Regions from separate parts of the Plantactinospora sp. WMMB782 genome, predicted to be linked through region 2. Evidence: riboswitches for the same ligand, from Rfam matches in the RefSeq annotation. Region 2 holds a riboswitch; each other region holds the start of a gene.

Region 1 (7,047 bases), 130 kb from region 2:
CCCTCATGGTCGTCACCGACCTCGCCCTCGCCGGCTTCGCCGCCGCGTTCCTGCTCGCCGACAGTCCCCGGTGGATCTGGCTGGTCTATCCGCTGACATTCGTCTCGGCCGCGACGAGCTTCACCTTCCAGGCCGCCCGCAACGCCTGGATGCCGAGCCTCGTCGAGCCCGACGAGTACGTGCTGTTCGGCGCCCTGGTGCAGGTCAACGGACTGCTGTTCCAGGCGGTGGGTGGCCTGGCCGGAGCGGCCGCGGTGACCCTGTTCGGCTGGCGCTGGGCCTTCGTCATCAACGCGGCGTCATTCGCCGTCTCCACCCTGTGCACCCTGCGCGCCCGAGGCGGCCAGCGTCACGGCGACACCGGCAGCGCCCGGAAGGACGGCATCCTGACCGCCCTCGTCGCCGGCATCCGACACGCGCTGCGGCACCGGCAGATCCGCGCCCTGCTGGCCGTCGAGGCCGTGTTCTGCCTCGGCCTCGGCGCGACGATCGTCACCATGACCTTCCTCGCCACCCGCACCTACCAGCTCGGCAACGGGGGCGTCGGCTGGTTCTACGCCGTGCAGGGGGTCACCGGAGCCGCCGTCCTGCTGGCGGCCGCCGCCCGCATCCAACGGCTGCCCGCCCGGGGGCAACTGACGGTACTCGGCCTCTCCTGCCTCTGCGAGGGCCTGGCCACCAGCGCGTTCGGGCTGGCACCCGTGGTCGGCTTCGCCCTCGCCTGCTGGGCCGTCGCCGCCGCCGCCGACGTCCTGTACGGTCCGGTGGCCATCGCCGTCCTGCTGCGCCACGCCGACAACGCGATGCGCGGCCGGCTCATGTCCCTGTGGACCGCCACCGCCACCGCAGCCCTGGCCCTGTCGTCCCTGGTCGGCGGCATCCTGGTGGACCGGCTTCCGCCCGGACTCGTCGCCGTCGGAGCCGGCCTGCTGATGGCGGTCGCCGGCGGAACGTGGTTGGTGCTGCTCGGCCGAGGCCAGCTCGACACGTCCGTTCAGCCGTGAACGGCGGCGGCGCGGCCACCCTCCGCTTCCGCCGACCGCGCCGCCCGCGCCAAGCCGCCCTTCGCCTCTGCGTGGGGCCCTCCGCCTCTGTCCGGGGCGGGGACATCCCGGGGCTGCGCGCCGCGCTGTCCCGCGTCGGCCGGCCCGCACACCACGGTGGTTCCCGACGTGACCCGCGCCTCGCCGGATGCCGCCCGGACGGGACTCCCCACCGGGGCGATTAGCATGGGCCCCGCCGTGGTGTTCGGGAAGCCGGTGTGAAACCGGCGCGGCCCTCGCCACTGTGAACGGGACAGCCGTCGGCCCTCGTCGGGCAACGAGGTCACTGGGCGCGATTCGCCTGGGAAGGCCGGCCGGCGGCGCACCGCCCGTCAGCCAGGAAACCGGCCACGGCACCGACGACCCGTCCACGAGGTGCTGGAAGGCGGTCTGCGATGCGCGTGCGCGCTGTGCGGTCCCTCATGTCCTGGCGCGTTGCCGCGCCACTGTCCGTCATGCTCGTCGCCCTGTCCGGCTGTGCCGGCGGCGACGCCGAACCCGAGGCGGGCTCCGGCAGCGGCGCGGCCACCGTCACCAACTGCGGTGTCGGGGTACCGACCGGTACCCCGCCCGCCAGGATCTTCGCGGCGTTCCACAACGGCGTGGAAGCGGTGTACGCGCTCGGCGCCGGCGACAGGCTGGTCGGAGCCGCCTACCTCGACAATCCGCTGCTGCCCGAGTACGCCGCGCAGTTCCAGCCGAAGGAGCAGAAGCCGACGTACTACCCGGAGGAGTACCCGAGCCGCGAGGAGGTGCTGCGGCTCGACCCGGACTTCGTCGTCTCCGGCTTCACCGGCGCCTTCACCACCGAGGGCCTGGGCACCCGGGCCGAGCTGGAGAAGATCGGCATCGGCTCGTACCTGTTCACCCAGTACTGCCCGACCACGGACGGGCAGGGCCAGAAGTCGCTGGCCGACAACGACGTCTCGCTCGACGGCGTCTACGGCGACCTGACCGACCTGGGGCGGGTTCTCGGAGCGACGTCTCGCGCCGAGGCGCTGGTCGCCTCGATGAGGAAGACCGTCGCCGACGTCGAGAGCAGGCTCACCGGGGTGCGGCGGCCTACGGTGGCGATGCTGAACCGGCCCGGCGGTGGCGAGTTGCGTGTCTTCGGCACCGAGGACGTGGCCACCACGATCATCGAGAAGGCCGGCGGCACCCAGGTCTTCGCCGACGTACCCGGCCGGCTGGCCCGGATCGGCACCGAGGAGCTGATCAAGCGCAAGCCGGAGGTGATCGTGGTGCCGGCCTGCTGCGGCGCCGACATCGGCCCGGACGGCGCGCAGAGCGTGATCGACGGGCTCAGGTCCGACCCGGCGCTGGCGAACGTACCGGCGATCCGGAACGGCCGGATCTACGCGGTGACGTTCGCCGAGATCACGCCAGGGGTGCGCAACGCCGACGCGGTGGCGACCCTGGCGAAGCTGCTGCACCCGGAACGGTTCTGAACGCTCGGGCTGCCGGGCTGGCCGGGGCGGTCGTCGTGCTGACGGCGGCCGTGTGCGGGTCCCTGCTGGTCGGCAACGAGACGATCGGCCCGGGCACGGTCCTCGACACCCTGCTGCGTCCGGACGGCTCGGACGCGCAGCGGATCGTGCAATACCTGCGGATCCCCCGTACCCTCGTCGGGATCTTCGCCGGTGCGGCCCTCGGCGTCGCGGGCGGCCTGTTGCAGGGTCTGACCCGCAACGCGCTGGCCGGGCCGGAGGTGCTCGGGGTCAACGCGGGCGCCGCGCTCAGTGTGGTGCTGGGGATCTCCGTGTTCGGCGTGCACACCTTCGGCGGCTGGGTGTGGTTCTCCTTCGCCGGGGCGGCGCTGGCCGGCGCCGGGGTGTACGCGTTGAGCTCGCTGGGTCGCGGCGGGGCCACCCCGGTGAAGCTGGCGCTGGCCGGTGCGGCCGCGACCGCCCTGCTCGGCGGGCTGACCACGGCGCTGACGCTGCTGGACGTCAACACGTTCAACTCCTACCGGTACTGGTCGGTGGGCGCGCTGACCGCGGCGGACATCTCGGTGATCGGAGCCGCGCTGCCGTTCCTCGCCGCCGGGGCGGTGCTGGCGGCGATGTCGGTGCGGGCGCTGGACGCCATCGCGCTCGGCGACGACATGGCCCGTTCGCTCGGGCAGCGGCTGGCCGCCGGCCGGGCGACCGCGGCCCTGGCGGTGGTGCTGCTCGCCGGCACGGCGGTGGCCCTGGCCGGTCCGATCGCGTTCGTCGGGCTGACGGTGCCACACATGGCGCGGGCGCTGGTCGGGCCGGCGCACCGGTGGCTGCTGCCGTACGCGGCGGTGCTGGCGCCGGTGGTGCTGCTCGCCGCCGACGTGCTCGGCCGGGTGGTGGCCAAGCCACAGGAGTTGCAGGCCGGGATCGTCACCGCGATCGCCGGCGCGCCGTTCTTCGTCGCCCTGGTACGCCGCCGCAGGCTGGCCGAGCTGTGAAAGTCCTGCGGATCGCCGGCCGCTCGGCGCGGGTCGATGCGCGGGCCGTCGCGGTCACCGTGGTCGCGCTGGTCGTCGCCCTGACCGCGATGGTGGCCTCGCTGACCCTGGGTGATTACCCGCTGCCGGTCTCCGACATCCTCGCCGTGCTTTCCGGCGGCCCGGGCACGACCCGCCGCAGTTCCTACGTGATCCTTCACCTACGGCTGCCCCGCGCGCTCGGCGCGATCGCCGTCGGTGCCGCGTTCGGCCTGGCCGGGGCGATCGTGCAGCGCGTGGTACGCAACCCGCTGGCCAGCCCGGACATCATCGGTATCAACGCCGGCGCGGGCACCGTGGCGGTCTTCCTGGTCGTGATCGTCGCCGCCCGCCCGGCCACCGTCGCACTCGGCGCGCTGACCGGCGCCCTGGCCACCGCCGTGGCGATCTATCTGCTGTCCCGGCGCCGTGGCGTCACCGGGTACCGGCTCGTGCTGGTCGGCATCGGAATCACCGCGATGCTCACGTCGGTCACCGCGTACCTGCTCAACACCGCCAACGTCTACACCGCCGAGCAGGCCGCGGTCTGGCTCTCCGGCAGCCTTGCCGGCCGGTCCTGGGGGCACGTACTGCCGGTGGTGCTCGCGGTGGCGGTGCTGCTGCCGGTGGCGTTGCGGCTGGCCGCGTCGCTGCGCGCCCTCGAACTCGGCGACGACCTGGCCCTCGCCCTGGGTACCCGAGCCGAACCGGCCCGGGTCGGGCTGCTCGCCACGGCGGTCGTCCTAGCGGCCGTGGCGACGGCGGCGGCCGGCCCGATCGCGTTCGTCGCCCTGGCCGCGCCGCAACTGGCCCGCCGCCTCGTCCGCGAGCGCGGCCTCGCCCTGGTCACCTCGGCCGCGGTCGGTGCCGCGCTGCTGGGCTGCGCGGACCTGGCCGCCCGCCGGGTCCTCGCCCCGACCGAACTGCCCGTCGGGGTGCTCACCACGGTCCTCGGCGCCCCGCTGCTCGTCTGGCTGCTGGCCAGAGCCAACCGCGTCGGGAGGACAGAATGACCGAACTACGCGCCACCCGGCTCGGCCTCGGCTACCACGGCCGCACCGTGGTCACCGGCCTCGACCTGCGGATCGCGCCCGGCCGGATCACCGCCGTCGTAGGACCCAACGCCTGCGGCAAGTCCACGCTGCTGCGCGGCCTGGCCCGACTGCTCCGCCCGGACACCGGCACGGTGCTGCTCGACGGCCGCGACATCCACCGGCTGCCGACCCGCGAGGTCGCCGCCCGCATCGGCGTACTGCCGCAGCAGCCCGTCGCCCCGGACGGCATCACCGCCGGTGACCTGGTCGCCCGGGGACGACATCCGCACCAGACGTGGCTGCGGCAGTGGTCGGCCGCCGACGAACAGGCGGTCAGCACCGCCCTGGCCGCCACCGGCGTCACCGACCTGGCCGACCGACCCGTCGACGAACTCTCCGGCGGCCAGCGACAACGCGTCTGGATCGCCCTGGCCCTCGCCCAGGACACCGACCTGCTGCTGCTCGACGAACCGACCACCTTCCTCGACCTCGCCCACCAACTCGAGGTCCTCGACCTGCTCACCGACCTCAACACCGCCGGCCGCACGGTCGTCGCCGTGCTGCACGACCTCAACATGGCCTGCCGTTACGCCCACGAAATCGTCGCGATGCGCGACGGCGCCGTACTCGCCCAGGGTCCGCCCGCCGAGGTCGTCGACGCGCGACTGGTCGAGACGGTGTTCGGTGTACGGGCCCGCGTCATCGTCGATCCGACCACCGGAACACCACTCGTGCTGCCGGAGCCGCGCACCACCCGCTGACAGCTCCCGGCAGTCGCCCTGCCGCAATCTCCCCTCGGGAACAGGCGTCGATCGGGTAATTCAGCAAGCGATCCGTACGTAGCGACACGGGCCGGCACCGCCGTACTACACAATCTTGCCCTCCACATTTCGGCCCAGGTTCGGGTGGCCCGAGAGGCAGTAATGATCCCTGGTCGAGGGCGGTTTCGTACCGCTACTCACTGCTACCACCGAATGTGAGCCAGAGACGTTCGATCCACAGACACGCGGATGGCTGCCTCCACGTGACCGCCGATCCGTCATCAACGGTCAGGAGCGCCCAGCTGAGCGGATAACTGTTCGAGCCGTACGGCCAATACGGCGTACGCTGCCCGCCGTGCGTAGACCGCAGCCGACCGGCGTGCTGATGGACCTCGGCAACCTGCCCGAATACTGGGGAATGCTCGCCAGCGAGTTCCAGACGCTGGAGAGCCTCCCGGCACTGGCCGAGGCGCGCCTGCTGTCCGATCGTGCCTTCGACGAGTCGCAGGTCGCCGGCCCCCGGACCTACATGGCGGTCGAGCGGTACCTCGGCGTGGCCAGGGACAACCACGAGGCGCTACTCGCGTTGCTGGAACATCGGGGCGCGACAGTGTGGGCGCCGTGGAGTCTGCTGCGGCCGATCTTCGAAGCGTCGTTCTTCGCGACCTGGATCATCGACCCATCCTCCGGGCGCGAGCGTCGCCTGCGCGGGCTACGCAGTGAGGTTCAGGACTTCTACCAGCGGCGTAAGCATCGGGCGGTGTTCAAGCGGCTGCCGCAGACACGGCGGCATGTTGAGGACGCCGAGCGCAAGGAGGAGCAGGGCCAGCTGGCCGTGTACCGGTCCGAGGCTGCCGCGCTCGGGGAGTCGTTCGACCGCGTGCACCAGAGGATCAATGTCGCCGAAGAACTGCTCAAACTGAACTTCGTGCGAGGCAAGGATGATTTCGCCGTGTTCCTGGAAGGTACCTGGCGGCTGCTGTCGGGCTTCGAGCACGGACTTGCCTGGGCCCTGCTGCGAGGCGCCGATCGTGGTGCGGAGACGGAGATCCCGGGCGGTAAGGGCGTGGTCTTGTCGATCAACGACAACGAGTTCGTAAATGCCGCCAAGGTGACCTATGCACTGCTAGCAACGGCCTGCCGACTACTCAAGAGCCGCCACCTGGAGTCAGACCGCCGGTGAGCAGCCGGCCTGCGGCTCAGGCGTAGCACATGGCCGACCGGTAGCCGATCCGAGAGAGCGGCGAAGCGCAGGGCATCGGGGCGATAGTTCAAGGCTTCTCCAAGCTGGCGGTCCCCCGCCGATCCGCTCCCACGCCACGGGCCGCAGGCTTCGTCGCGCCCCTGGAAACCGGTCCGAGTGGCGGTGATGTACTCGGCACGTGCCCGACTGGGCTGCTCACCCAGGAGCCAGATCAGCAACTTCGGGTCCGACTCGCGACGCTCGCGCACAGCGCGTTGGCGTAGTCCTAGTTTTGCCTGCACTCTGTCCGGACCATCAGGGCGAGGCCGGTGGTGGCGAGGAGGCCGGCTGCGGCGGGGATGAGGAAGACGAGGGGAAGGCCGATGGATGTGGCGCCGAGTCCTCCGGCGGCACCGCCGAGCGCGGAGGCGAGGGCGGTGGAACTGATGAAGATGGCTGAGGCGGTCGCGACGGCGGTCGGTAGTAGCTGCTGGGCGACGATGATCCCGAGGGCGGCGAACACACCCCAGACCGCGCCCATCAGGACCTGACCGGTGAACAGACCGGCGGC
Region 2 (7,047 bases):
GACTGTCGTTCTTCTGGGCGATCGGCATGAACTTCTTCATGGAGGTCGCCAAGCTGAGGGCGGCGCGGCTGCTCTGGGCCCGACTGGTGCGCGACTTCGGGCCGACGAATCCGAAGTCGTCGAGTCTGCGCGCCCACTGCCAGACCTCCGGCTGGTCGTTGACCGCCCAGGACGTCTTCAACAACGTGATCCGGACCTGCGTGGAGGCGATGGCCGCGACCCAGGGACACACCCAGTCGCTGCACACCAACGCCCTCGACGAGGCGTTGGCACTGCCGACGGACTTCTCGGCCCGGATCGCCCGCAACACTCAACTGGTGCTGCAACAGGAGTCGGGCACCACCCGGGTGATCGACCCGTGGGGTGGCAGCGCGTACGTCGAAAGGCTCACCCATGACCTCGCCAACCGGGCCTGGCAACACATCGCGGAGGTCGAAGCGGCTGGCGGGATGGCCCGCGCGATCGACGAGGGGATCCCGAAGCTACGCATCGAGGAGGCTGCCGCCCGCACCCAGGCGCGGATCGACTCCGGGCGGCAGCCGGTGATCGGGGTCAACAAGTACCGCCCGGCCGCCGACGAGCCGATCGACGTGCTCAAGGTCGACAACCGGGCGGTCCGCGCGCAGCAGGTCGAGAAGCTGCGCCGGCTGCGCGCCGACCGGGACGAGGCCGGCTGCGTCGCGGCGCTGGACGCGCTCACCCGGGCCGCCGGCGCCGCGCTCGACGGTAGCCGCGGGTCCGGCCTGGACGGCAACCTGCTCGGGCTGGCGGTCGACGCGGCGCGGGCGAAGGCCACCGTCGGGGAGATCTCCGACGCGCTGGAGAAGGTGTACGGCCGGCACGCCGCGCAGATCCGTACCATTTCCGGGGTGTACCGGGACGAGGCAGGAACCGGGTTCGCGATCGGGCGGGTCCGTGCCGCGACCGCCACCTTCGCCTCGGCAGAGGGACGCCAACCCCGAATCCTGGTGGCCAAGATGGGCCAGGACGGCCACGACCGCGGCCAGAAGGTGATCGCCACCGCGTTCGCCGACCTCGGCTTCGACGTCGACGTGGGCCCGCTGTTCCAGACTCCGGCCGAGGTGGCCCGGCAGGCGGTCGAGGCCGACGTGCACATCATCGGCGTCTCCAGCCTGGCCGCCGGACACCTGACCCTGGTGCCGGCACTGCGTGACGAACTGGCCGCCCTTGACCGCGACGACATCATGATTATCGTCGGTGGGGTGATCCCGCCGCAGGACTTCGACGCGCTGCGTGAGGCGGGCGCGGCGGCGATCTTCCCGCCGGGCACCGTCGTCGCCGACGCGGCCCTGGATCTGCTCGGCAAGCTGGGACAGCAACTCGGGCATCCGCCGCTATGAGCGACGCGGGGCGTCGGACCCCCGACGTGGCGGCGTACGTGGCCGGTGTGCGTAGCGGGTCAGTGGCCTGGATCGCCCGAGCCATCACATTGGTCGAATCAACTCGACCCGATCACCGGGTGGCGGCGCAACGGCTGTTGGTGGCTCTCACCCCGGCGTCCGGAGGCGCCCGGCGAATCGGGATCACCGGCGTGCCCGGGGTCGGTAAGTCCACCTTCATCGACGCTCTCGGCAGTCGGTTGACCGCCGAGGGCCACCGGGTCGCGGTGCTCGCGGTCGATCCGTCGTCCCACCGGACCGGCGGCAGCATCCTCGGCGACAAGACCCGGATGACCCGGCTCGCCGTCGACCCGGCCGCGTTCGTCCGGCCGTCACCGGCCGCCGGCACCCTGGGCGGCGTGGCCAGGGCCACCCGGGAGGCGATCGTGGTGGTCGAGGCCGCCGGCTACGACGTGGTGCTGGTCGAGACCGTCGGCGTTGGCCAGTCCGAGTTCGCGGTCGCGGACATGGTCGATTCGTTCCTTCTGCTCACCCTTGCCCGCACCGGCGACCAGTTGCAAGGAATCAAGAAGGGCGTACTCGAGCTCGCCGACATCATCGCGGTGAACAAGGCCGACGGGCCGCACGCGGTCGACGCCCGCCGTGCGGCCCGTGAACTCGCCGGGGCGTTGCGCTTCCTGCACCCCGTCGACGGAAACTGGATACCACCGGTAGTCACCTGTAGCGCCACGGAGGAGACTGGACTGGACGAGGTGTGGCAACAGGTCCGTCGCCACCAGGACACCCTCGCCGCCTCCGGCGCTCTGGCCGAGCGGCGTCGCCGCCAGCAGATTGGCTGGGTCTGGGCAATGGTCCGCACCGAGGTGCTCGACCGGCTGCACACGCACCCGGCGGTGCGGGCACTCGCGCCTGAGGTGGAGCGGCAGGTCGTCGACGGTACCCTCACTCCGGCGCTGGCCGCCGAGCGACTGCTTGACAGCTTCGCCCGGCCCGCCGGCGCGGCGCTCACACCGGACACACCACCAGGCCCGTCCGACGCGGACAGCGATAGCGCCAGCCTTCCGTCGACGTCCGGCTGAGCATCGGCGCGAGCAGATCCAACAGCCGCTCGCCGGTCCGTTGCGGCAGCGGCCCACCGGCCAGCCGCCGGGCCAGCTCGGCGCGGTGCGGCGCGGTGACGGTGTGCACGCCGGTCACTATCCGAACGTCCGCTGTCAGGCCGAGCTCGGCCAGCACTCCCGCGATCAGCAGGTGACGTGGCGGTCGCCGGAGCAGCGGCTCGCCGGTGAGGGCCGCCATCACCTCTTCGTGCGGTGCGGGCATACCGGGGTCGTCGGCGCAGAGGACCAGCCGGTCGGCGTGCAGCACCATCGCGCGCAGTGCCGCCGGCAGATCGCGGTGCTGGCGCAGCGTTCCGACGCTCACCACCACGTCGTGATGCGCGACCGCCACCTGTGGCCAATTAGCGAGTACCGGATCGACGGTGACGGCGAGTCGGGCGGCCTCGTCCGCCACCCGGGCAAGCCGTTCCGGGGCGGGGTCGATCACCGTGACATGCGCTCCGGCCATGGCCGCCACCACCGCGAACGATCCTGCCGCGATGTCGAGAACACTCTCCCCGGGGCCGATGTGTGACGCCAGCGTCCGCAGCGAATCCTCGTCCGGGAGATGGAATTCGTCCCGTTCGCGTCCTGCCGCGGCATGCCATGCCGCGGCGAATCCACTTGCGGAGACGGGCGTGTCAGGCGGCGACGAGGGCATCTGCTCACCATCCTCCTTGCGAGGTCGTCGCGGAGGGGGCGGCGGCAGGCTCGGTGGTTCGACCAGCCTCGCCTTGGTCCTCCCACGGGACCGACGGCGGCGTGCGGGGTGTCGCGCACGCGATGCGGGCAGGTCTTCGGACTCGTGGGCATGACCGAACGGACCGGTCGCCTAGTGGCCGTCGCTTCCCAGACGCCTGACGTCGTCCAGTGCGTGTGACGGCGGTCGTTCCCACTCACCGCTGCGGGGCAGTCCCCGGAGTCGCACCGGGTTCCCTCTTACGACGTCCGGGCCGGTGAGGGCCAGGGCGTACCAGCACCGGCTCGTATTCTACGGCCTCGACCGTCGGAAGCAGTACCTCGGCGGCAGACAGCTGTGAGATCACCTTTTGCCTGCCGGAACACGGTGCGACCGTTCGGGTACGGGACGGGTCGACCCGCAGCCGCAGGTTGGGCGGCGGAGGTCGCTCCCGACTTCGCGGCGGTGGGACGTCCCGCGACTCGTGTCAATCCTGTCGGTGTCGGCCCGGTGGTTGACGGCACGAGCCAGGATGGACACACTGACTGCAACATCGTCATGTCTGTGCGTCAATGGGGGAAGTCCGGTAACAAGCCGGCGCTGGCCCGCAACGGTAGGCGGCGAACATTCGCCGTGAGCCCGAACACCCACCGACGCACCGCAAGGTTCCTTCACCCGTCGTGGCCCACGGGTCGGAGCCGCCCGGGACGTTCCGGGTCGCGTCGACCGTCGGCCGGAAAGGCCTCGATAGATGGCCGTCCTCCTCCGGCACCGCACCCGCACCCTGCTCGCCGGCATACTCGTCGCTCTCACCCTGTCCACGCTCGTCGCCCGACCCGCCGCCGCACAGCCCACGCTCAACCGTGTCGACGCCGCCGCGGGATGGCTCGCACGTCAGATGGTCGACGGTGAGCGGTTCGAGGTCGTCTTCGACGGCGTCGCCTACCCGGACCAGGGACTCACCCTCGACGCGATCTTCGCCTTCGCCGCCGCGAAAGTCGCCGACACGAACGCCACCAACGCCACCACCTGGTTGGCGCAACCGGCGGTCACCGGCGGCTACATCGGCGACGGCACCGAAGCCTATGTCGGAGCGACCGCCAAACTCGCCCTCGGCGCGCAGGTTCGCGGCCTGAACCCGGCCGCGTTCGGCGGCGTCGACCTGATCGCTCGGCTCAACGGTCTGATGGCACCCGGCGGCAGGTTTACCGACCGGTCCGCGTTCGGCGACTTCAGCAACATGTTCAGCCAATCCTTTGCTGTGCTGGCACTCGACCGGGCCGGTGGAGCACCGACGGCGGCGATTTCCTTCCTGGCCGGCAGCCACTGCCCCGACGGCGGCTTTCCCCTCCAGTTCGCCCAGCCGACCTGCGTCAGCGACGTGGACGCCACCGCGCTGGCGATCCAGGCACTACTGTCCGCCGATCGCCCCCTCGCCGCCCACGCGGCGGCCCGATGGGTCGTATCCGTGCAGGGCGACGACGGGTCGTTCGCTGCGGACGGGGTGGCCAACGCCAACAGCACCGGACTGGCCGCCCAGGCGCTCGCCGCTGCCGGCCGGGCCGTACCTTGGCTGCACGCCCGTCAGTACCTGACCAGCCTCCAGCAAACCTGCACCGCACCCGCAGCGGACCGGGGCGCGATCGCCTACACCGACGGCGGACTCGACCCCGCCACCGCCAACCGCGCCACCGCTCAAACCGTCCCTGGGCTGGCGGGTGTCGGCTTCGCCACCCTGTCCGCCGCCGGCTCCCACCCGGCCGCCCCGACCCTGGCGTGTCCGCACCGATGACCACCACGGGAGGTACACCGATGCACATTCCGATCCGCCGTCACATCGCCGCGCTGATCGCCATCGTCGTCGTCACGGCCGGACTGGTCGCCGCCGACCCGACGCCCCGCCCGGCGCACGCCGCCGCCTGTGGCCCCGGCACGGGGGTCACCGTCGTCGTCGACTTCACCGCGTTCGGGCTCGGCGTCCAGACCGCCTGCTACCTCGGCGACCCACCCACCGGCCTGGCCGCCCTGCAAGGTGCCGGATACACCGTCACCGGCACCCAACGCTGGGGACTCGCGTTCATCTGCCGCATCAATGGACGACCGACACCGGTCGCCGAACCGTGCGTCAACACACCGCCGGCCAGCGCCTACTGGTCCTACTGGCACGCCACACCCGGCGGCACCTGGTCCTACAGCACCCTCGGCGCCACCAGCTACAACCCCGCCCAGGGCACCGTCGAAGGCTGGCGCTTCGGATCCGGCCAGGCACCCTCGATCTCCCCGCCGTGACCCCGATCCGGCTGTCCTGAGGAAGATGGTTGCGTCCTGGTGCGGGTGACCCGGTCGGGGCCACCCGCACCACGAGCATCAGCCGAGGTCGACGGCGGGGTAGAGCGGGTACGGGGCGAGGATCTCCGCGGCCTGCTTGCTCACCCGGTCGGCGAGAGCCGGGTCGAGATGGTACCTGGCCTTGGAACTCCCGTCCGGAACGGTGCCGGTCAGTACGGTGTGGATCAGGTCGGCGACCTGGTCCATCTCGGCTACGCCGAGGCCGCGGCTGGTCAGAGCCGGGGTCCCGATCCGGATGCCGGAGGTGTACCAGGCGCCGTTCGGGTCCTGCGGGATGGCGTTGCGGTTGGTGACCACGCCGCTGTCCAGCAGCGCCTGCTCGGCCTGCCGGCCGGTGAGTCCGAACGGGTGTACGTCGATGAGCACCAGGTGGTTGTCGGTGCCGCCGCTGACCAACCGCACGTCGCGCCGGAGCAGTCCCTCGGCGAGCGCCTGGCTGTTGGCGACGACCTGCCGGGCGTAGGTGGCGAACTCGGGCCGGCGGGCCTCGGCGAACGCGATCGCCTTGGCCGCCATGACGTGGCCGAGCGGACCGCCGAGGACCATCGGGCAACCACGGTCGACCTGGTCGGCCAGTTCCGGCTGGGCCAGGACCGCACCGCCGCGCGGGCCACGCAGGCTCTTGTGTGTGGTGGTGGTGACGATGTGCGCGTGCGGGACAGGATCGTAGTCGCCGGTGAAGACCTTGCCGGCGACCAGGCCGGCGAAGTGCGCCATGTCGACCATGAACGTCGCGCCGACCTCGTCGGCGATCTCCCGCAGCGTCGCGAAGTTGACCTTCCGCGGGTACGCCGAATAGCCGCCCACGATGACCAACGGCTTGAACTCGCGGGCGATCTCCCGCAGCGCCGGGTAGTCGATCTGGCCGGTGGCCGGGTCGACGCCGTAACTGCGCTGGTCGAACATCTTCCCCGAGATGTTGGGTCGGAAGCCGTGGGTCAGGTGTCCACCGGCGTCGAGGGACATGCCGAGCATCCGCTGGTTACCCGACGCGGTGCGCAACTCGGCCCACTCGGCATCGCTGAGGTCGTTGACCTGACGCTTCCCGAACTTCTTCAGGTACGGCACCTCGACCCGGTCGGCGAGGACCGCCCAGTACGCGACGAGGTTGGCGTCGATGCCGGAATGCGGTTGAACGTAGGCGTAGGGGGCGTCGAAGAGGGCTTTGGCGTGCTCGACGGCGACCGCCTCGACGGTGTCGATGTTGCGGCAGCCGGCATAGAAGCGGCGGCCGACGGTGCCCTCGGCGTACTTGTCGGACAGCCAGTTACCCATGGCCAGCAGCACGGCTGGTGAGGCGTAGTTCTCACTGGCGATCAACTTCAGCGACTCGCGCTGGTCGTGCAGTTCTTCGACGATCGCGTCGGCGATGCGTGGCTCGACGGCGCGGACCGCCTCGATCGCGGCGCGGAAAGCAGTCGTTTCGACGTTCACATGACACTCCAGGATCAGGCCGGGCGGGCGCTGCGGAGGGCCCGCCCGGCATGGTGTTGTCAGTTGCCGCGGACCTCGGCGGCGGCTGCGACCAGGTGCCGCAGCGACGCCTCGACCTCGGAGT
Region 3 (7,047 bases), 2.3 Mb from region 2:
GGTCGGCGAGGTCGGAGTGCAGGTCGACCTCCTCCACGGTCCAGGTGTTCCTGATCGCGTCCTTGAACCGGTCGAAGAACTGCGGGTAGCGCATCGGCCGCAGCGTCAGGTCCATTCCCGGGTCGAGCAGCATCCGCCGCTCACTCGTGTCGGTGCTGGTACGGAGATCGGGAGTGGTGGTCACTGGCATGCCTCGCAGCTCTCGGGGTTTTCCAGGGAACAGGCCAGCGCCTCGTCGTCACTCATGGTCACAAGGGGCTTGACGACCGGGGTGACGGCGACGGTGGCCTGCTGGATGCGGGTGGCGGGTCGGGACCGCAGGTAGTAGGTGGTCTTCAGCCCGGACTTCCAGGCGTGCAGGTACATCGAGGAGAGCTTGCCGATGGTCGGCGCGCTCATGAACAGGTTCAGCGACTGCGACTGGTCGACGTAGGGCGCGCGGGCGGCGGCGAGGTCGATGAGCGCCCGCTGCGGCAGCTCCCACGCCGTGCGGAACAGTTCCCGTACCTCCGCCGGCAGCTCGGAGATGCCCTGCACCGAGCCGTCGGCCCGCTTGATCTGGTCGCGGATCGGCGCCGTCCAGAGTCCGCGCGCCTTCAGCTCGCGTACCAGATAGGTGTTGATCTGGAGGAACTCCCCGGACATCGTCTCGCGCTTGAACAGGTTGGAGACCTGCGGCTCGATGCACTCGTAGCAGCCGGCGATCGAGGCGATCGTCGCCGTCGGGGCGATCGCGACAAGCAGCGAGTTGCGCAGGCCGTGCGCGGCGATCGTCGACCGCAGCGCGGCCCACCGCTGGGCCTGGGCCGGCTCCGCACCCCACAGCTCCGGGTGCAGCTCACCCCGGGCCGCCCGGGTCTGCGGGTACGCCGGATGCGGCCCGAACCGCTCCGCCAGCCCGGCCGAGGTCTCCAACGCGGTAAGGAAGACCTCCTCCTGGACCCGGGTCGACAGCTCCCGGGCCTGCGGTGAGTCGAATGGCAGACGCAGCGTGAAGAACGCGTCCTGCAGGCCCATCAGCCCGAGCCCGACCGGCCGCCAGCGGGGGTTCGACGCCGCCGCCTGCGCCGCCGGGTAGTAGTTGATGTCGATCACCCGGTCCAGGAACACCACGGCCGTGCGTACGGTGTCGCGCAGCTTCGCCCAGTCGACCCCCTCGGCGGTGACGTGCGCGGCCAGGTTGACCGAGCCGAGGTTGCAGACCGCGGTCTCGGTGTCGCTGTTGACCTCCAGGATCTCGGTGCAGAGATTCGACAGGTGGATGGTGTTGCCCGGCTCGCCGGTCTGGTTGGAGAGCCGGTTCGAGGCGTCCTTGAACGTCATCCACCCGTTGCCGGTCTGCGCGAGGGTGCGCATCATCCGCCCGTACAGCTCCCGGGCCTGCACGGTCCGCACGGCCTTCTTCTCGGCCGCCCGGTACGCCTCGTCGAAGGCGTCCCCGAACAGGTCGGGCAGTTCGGGCGCGTCGGACGGGTCGATGAGCGACCAGTCGCCGTCGGACTCGACCCGGCGCATGAACTCGTCCGGGATCCAGTTCGCCAGGTTGAGATTGTGGGTACGCCGGGCCTCCTCGCCGGTGTTGTCCCGCAGTTCCAGGAACTCCTCGATGTCCGGGTGCCACGGCTCCAGGTAGACGCAGGCCGCGCCCTTGCGCCGGCCGCCCTGGTTCACCGCCGCCACCCCGGCGTCGAGCGTCTTGAGGAACGGCACGATTCCGTTCGACCGCCCGTTGGTGCCCCGGATCAGCGCGCCCCGACCCCGCACCCGGGACCAGGAGATGCCGATGCCACCGGAGAACTTGGACAGCTTCGCCACCTGGTGGTAGCGCTCGTAGATCGAGTCCAGCTCGTCGCGCGGCGAGTCGACCAGGAAACAGGACGACATCTGGGTGTGCCGGGTGCCGGAGTTGAACAGCGTCGGCGAACTCGGCAGGTAGGCAAGCGACGACATCAGCCGGTAGAACCCGATCGCCTCGCCCGGCGTCCGGGACAGTCCGCAGGCGACCCGCAGCAGCCAGTGCTGGGGCGTCTCCACCACCAGCCGGGTCTCGGGATGCCGCAGCAGGTAACGGTCGGCGACGGTACGCAGCCCGAAGTACTCGAACCGCCGGTCGCCGTCCGGGTCGACGGCGTCGTCGAGCTTGCGGGCGTGGCGGGCCACGAACGCGGCCGTGTCGTCGCCGATCAGGCCCAGGCCGTGCGCGTACCGGATGGACTGGCTGAAGCTGGCCACCCCCTGGCCGCGTACCTCCTTGTCCACGAACGCGGCCAGCAGCCGGGCCGCCAGTTTCGAGTACTGCGGCTCCGTGCCGATCAGTTCCGCCGCCGTCTGGATCGAGAGCCTGTCCAGTTCGGCGGTGGTCGCCCCGTCGTACAGCCCGCTTATCGTCTTGGTCGCCACGCGCAGCGGATCCACCTCGGCCAGGTCGTCGACCCAGCGCTGCACGGCCCGGACGATCTTGTTGACGTCCACCGACTCCAGGTCGCCGTTCCGCTTGCGGACCCGCATGACCTGCCGGCGCTGCTCCGGCACCACGACCTGCTCCCGCCCCGCAGCCTGCCCCGAACCAACGGCATCCTGCTCCGGCACAGCGGTCTGCTCCTGCGCGACCGTCATGGCCCTCTCCTCACGCCTCGCCCGAGGTCGTCGGGCGCGCGGGAGGACGCCACCGGCCCGCGGCGACAACCGCGTCCGGCTCCGGCGTCGGCCGTCCCGCGCGGCCTCCGACCGCCGCACACCGGTCGGCGTACGGCGCGCTGGCAGGTCTTCGGACTCGTGGGCAGGACGCCGGGGCGTCGCCTACTGGCCGTCGCTTCCCGGACCGGCTGGTCCAGTGCTTGGTTGACGGCGGTCGTTCCCACTCACCGCTGCGGGGCAGTCCCGGACTTCCACCGGGTTCCCTGTTGCCTCGACCGACCAGTCAGGACGGCCGAACCAGCTGCGGGCAACACCATATCTGGGTGTGATGGCAGATGGGCAACACCAGATGGTGTGTCGGGCGTGTCGTGGATCTCAGCAGTCGTCCCCGGGTCGCCAGTCGGACCGAGGAGCCCGGCTCCGGCACCCGTCCAGGTCGGAGCATGGTCGGTTGAGGAACTGTCCGGTGCCCGACCGGCCGGCGACACAGGCCACGCTGGGTGAGCGTCACCGGCGAGGCCGCACCGGAACGAGGTGCCGCTCCGACTACAATAGGTAGTCAAGGCTCGTCTATTTCGGCGGATATGGTCACAGACCGGTAACTTAGCCGCTCTCGACCCGGTGTGCCCGGCACCATCGTGGGTGAGGCCGTTACACCCAGGCACCAGGGGTGATCCGGCCCGACGGGGGATGCCCGAGGTGGGACCGGCATCCAGCCACGAACGATTACGGCGAGGAGGCGGCAATGATCGAGCTGTGGAACTGGAGGACGGAGAGGCGCGTCGCCGCCTCGGAGATCCGCCTCGCGCTTGCCGACGCGCTCGACGTACCGGTGCTGCCGCTCGGCGGGGTCGACCCGGCCCGGGTGCCGTCCGGCGCGCTGCTTGTCGACGTGTGGCACCGTCCCGGGGACTTTCCGACCTCCGTCGACTGCTACGGGGTGCCGGCGGGGCTGCCGGAGGTGGGCGCCGTCGCGGCGTTCGCCCGGCGGCTGGGCCGGGCCTGCCTGCTGCCGGACGACACCCTCGACGCCGGACGGCACCTGCTGGTGGCGGCGGACGGCACCATCCGACCGGTGCACCACGAGGTGCGGGAGAACGAGGACGGCGAGGTCCTCTCCGAGCAGCGGCTCTGCTCCGTGCTCAGCCCGCGCTGCCGCGGCTGGTCGCCCTGCCAGCGGTCGCGCTGGGTCCCGGACTCGGTGATCCCGGCCCTCGCCGCCGCCTGACCCCCGACCCGGGGTCGCCCGGTCGCCCTTCTCGGCGCGGCCCGCTCGCCTGCCGGGCGTTCTGGTCGGTTGGCGCCGGGCGGCCTGGTCGCTAGCCTGCGGCCTGCTCGGTCGGCGCCGGGCGGCCGGTGCCGCCCTTCACCACGAGCTGGTCGAGCAGGTTCCGGGTCGCCTCGGCCACGGCGGCCACCGCGGCGTCGAAAGCCGCCGCGTTGTGCGCGGCCGGGGCCCGGAACCCGGAGATCTTGCGGACGTACTGCAACGCCGCCGCCTCGATGTCCGTCTCGGTGACGACCTCGGCGTACGGCTGGCGAAGGGTCTTGATGCTCCGGCACATGGCGCTACCTTCCCGTCGGGGCAGGGGTGGACGTCCCGGGGGATCGGGCTTCCCGGGTCCTGCGGATACTCTGTCACTGTCATGACTACCGCAGCCCCCGGCAGCCCGCGTACCTATCAGGTGCGCACCTACGGCTGCCAGATGAACGTGCACGACTCCGAGCGGATCTCCGGACTGCTGGAGCGGGCCGGCTACGTGCGCGCCGCCGACTCCGACGATCCGGACGTCGTGGTCTTCAACACCTGTGCGGTACGCGAGAACGCCGACAACCGGCTCTACGGCAATCTCGGGCACCTGCGTCCGGTCAAGGACAAGCACCCCGGCATGCAGATCGCGGTCGGCGGCTGCCTGGCGCAGAAGGACCGGGGCGAGATCGTCCGCCGGGCGCCCTGGGTGGACGTGGTCTTCGGCACCCACAACATCGGGTCGCTGCCGGTGCTGCTGGAGCGGGCCCGGCACAACACCGCCGCCGAGGTGGAGATCCTCGAGTCGCTGGAGGTCTTCCCCTCCACGTTGCCGACCCGGCGCGAGTCGACGTACGCCGGCTGGGTGTCGATCTCGGTGGGCTGCAACAACACCTGCACCTTCTGCATCGTGCCGGCCCTGCGTGGTCGGGAGAAGGACCGCCGTCCCGGCGACGTCCTGGCCGAGGTACGCGCCCTGGTCGCCGAGGGTGTGCTGGAGGTCACCCTGCTCGGCCAGAACGTGAACTCGTACGGCGTGGAGTTCGGCGACCGGCTGGCGTTCGGCAAGCTGCTCCGGGCCACCGGCGAGGTCGACGGGCTGGAGCGGGTCCGGTTCACCAGCCCGCATCCGAAGGACTTCACCGACGACGTGATCGCGGCGATGGCCGAGACGTCAAACGTCTGCCACTCGCTGCACATGCCGTTGCAGTCCGGCTCGGACGACGTGCTCCGGGCGATGCGCCGGTCGTACCGGGCGGACCGCTATCTCGGGATCATCGAAAAGGTCCGGGCGGCGATGCCGGACGCGGCGATCACCACCGACATCATCGTCGGGTTCCCGGGCGAGACCGAGGCCGACTTCGAACGCACCCTGGACGTGGTCCGGGAGGCGCGGTTCGCCTCGGCGTTCACCTTCCAGTACTCCAAGCGCCCGGGCACCCCGGCCGCGACCATGCCGGACCAGTTGCCCAAGCCTGTCGTCCAGGAGCGCTACGAGCGGCTGATCAGCTGTGTCGAGGAGATCACCTGGGCGGAGAACCGGAAGCTCGTCGGCAGCCCGGTCGAGGTGCTTGTCGCGGTCGGCGAGGGCCGCAAGGACGAGCGGACCGGACGGCTCTCCGGGCGGGCCCGGGACGGCCGGCTGGTGCACTTCGCCGCCGGCTCGTACGAGGGGAGGATCCGGCCCGGCGACATCGTGCACACCACGGTCAGCTACGCGGCACCGCACCACCTGAACGCCGACGGGGAGCCGCTGGCCCACCGGCGTACCCGGGCCGGGGACGCGGCCGAGGCGGGGCGGGCACCGCGTACCGGTGGGGTGTCGCTCGGCCTGCCCACCATCGGTGTGCCGCCGCCGCTGCCCACCGCCGCCGCCTGCAACGGCTGAGTCTGTCGGGCAGGGCCACCGCCGCCTCCTGACGGGCGACGGCGGCAGCCCTGCCCGCTGCGGGTGTCAGAGGCCGATGCGGCCGGTGCCGGCACCGCTGGTGACGATCGACTTCACGCTGCTGGCGCTGTCGAGCTGGTACGAGTACGGGATGCCGGCCACGCTGCCGCCGGTCTGCCCGCCACCGGAGTTCACGAAGTGGTTGTTCCGGGCGACCAGGCTGCCCGGCCCCGAGTCGCCCTCACCGAGGTGGTACGGGTCGTCGGTGTTCTCGAAGTAGTTGCCCTCGACGAGTACGCCGGCCCCCTCGGTGGAGGCGACACCGTAGCCGCCGATGTTGTTGTAGTAGTTGTTGTAGACGTGCACCGGGTTGCCGAACCGGACCCGGGGGTGCCGCTGGTTGGACCCGTCGAACCAGTTGTGGTGGTAGCTGACCCGCAGGTGACCGCGGTCCTGGCTGGCGTTGTCGTCGCTGTGCCCGAGCAGCATCGACTTGTCGTGGCCGTAGACCCGGTTCCAGGAGACGGTGACGAAGTCCGAGCCGCGCTTGATGTCCACGGCTCCGTCGTACCCACTGGTGAAGCTGTTGTGGTCGATCCAGATGTTCGTCGCCGACTCCTGCACGTTTATCGCGTCGTCGTCCCAGCCCCGGAAGTTGAGGTTGCGGATGATGACGTTGCGGTCGCCGTTTATGTTGAGCCCGCAGCCGGAGATGGTGGCACCGGAGCCGACCCCGACGATCGTCTTGTTGGAGCGGACCCGGAGCATCCCGGAGCAGGAGATGGTGCCGGAGACCCTGATCACCGCCGCACTGCTGGAACCGACCGCGCTGGTCAGCGCCGACGCGCTGGTCACCGTCGTGGCCGCGGCGTTGCCGCCGCCGGAGGTGCCGCCGTTCTGGGTGGCCCAGCCGACCAGCCCGGTCTGCGGCGGCAGCGTGGGGCCGCTGGTCGGCGGGGTGGTGGGCGGGGTGGTCGGCGGCCGGGTGGTCGCGGTCGGTCCGGGGGTACCCGGGTTGGTGCTGCCGGTGCAGGTCACGCCGTTGACGGTGAAACTGGTCGGCGCCGGGTTGCTGGAGCCCGAGTAGCTGCCGTTGAACCCGAACGACACGCTGGCGTTGGTGCCGACACTGCCGTTGTAGTCGACGTTCGTCGCGGTGACCTGGCTGCCGCTCTGCGTCACGTTCGCGCTCCACGCCTGCGTCACCGCCTGGCCGGCCGAGTAGGACCAGCGCAGTGTCCAGCCGTTGAGCGGGTCACCGAGGTTGGTGATC

What was found. Region 2 has a riboswitch for cobalamin ahead of ACN28A_RS33945 (peptidase). Riboswitches for the same ligand answer to the same signal wherever they lie in the genome.
Region 1: linked by a shared signal. The riboswitch ahead of ACN28A_RS34545 (ABC transporter substrate-binding protein) and the one ahead of ACN28A_RS33945 (peptidase) in region 2 are both predicted to bind cobalamin.
Region 3: linked by a shared signal. The riboswitch ahead of ACN28A_RS24115 (ribonucleoside-diphosphate reductase subunit alpha) and the one ahead of ACN28A_RS33945 (peptidase) in region 2 are both predicted to bind cobalamin.

The regions. Positions count from the first base shown of each region.
Region 1 is NZ_JBMHMC010000007.1:7,279,690-7,286,736, forward strand. It holds gene ACN28A_RS34540 (MFS transporter) at 1-1,004, shown strand, start outside; cobalamin riboswitch at 1,226-1,410, shown strand; gene ACN28A_RS34545 (ABC transporter substrate-binding protein) at 1,499-2,491, shown strand; gene ACN28A_RS34550 (FecCD family ABC transporter permease) at 2,527-3,480, shown strand; gene ACN28A_RS34555 (FecCD family ABC transporter permease) at 3,477-4,511, shown strand; gene ACN28A_RS34560 (ABC transporter ATP-binding protein) at 4,508-5,293, shown strand; gene ACN28A_RS34565 (hypothetical protein) at 5,649-6,476, shown strand; gene ACN28A_RS34570 (MFS transporter) at 6,763-7,047, opposite strand, start outside.
Region 2 is NZ_JBMHMC010000007.1:7,149,542-7,156,588, reverse strand. It holds gene scpA (methylmalonyl-CoA mutase) at 1-1,361, shown strand, start outside; gene meaB (methylmalonyl Co-A mutase-associated GTPase MeaB) at 1,358-2,440, shown strand; gene ACN28A_RS33950 (hypothetical protein) at 2,367-2,930, opposite strand; cobalamin riboswitch at 3,233-3,454, opposite strand; cobalamin riboswitch at 3,686-3,809, shown strand; gene ACN28A_RS33945 (peptidase) at 3,892-4,932, shown strand; gene ACN28A_RS33940 (hypothetical protein) at 4,953-5,429, shown strand; gene ACN28A_RS33935 (glycine hydroxymethyltransferase) at 5,508-6,923, opposite strand; gene metE (5-methyltetrahydropteroyltriglutamate--homocysteine S-methyltransferase) at 6,983-7,047, opposite strand, start outside.
Region 3 is NZ_JBMHMC010000007.1:4,873,726-4,880,772, forward strand. It holds gene ACN28A_RS24110 (ribonucleotide-diphosphate reductase subunit beta) at 1-190, opposite strand, end outside; gene ACN28A_RS24115 (ribonucleoside-diphosphate reductase subunit alpha) at 181-2,616, opposite strand; cobalamin riboswitch at 2,742-2,954, opposite strand; gene ACN28A_RS24120 (hypothetical protein) at 3,383-3,865, shown strand; gene ACN28A_RS24125 (DUF2277 family protein) at 3,957-4,202, opposite strand; gene miaB (tRNA (N6-isopentenyl adenosine(37)-C2)-methylthiotransferase MiaB) at 4,284-5,774, shown strand; gene ACN28A_RS24135 (cellulose binding domain-containing protein) at 5,841-7,047, opposite strand, start outside.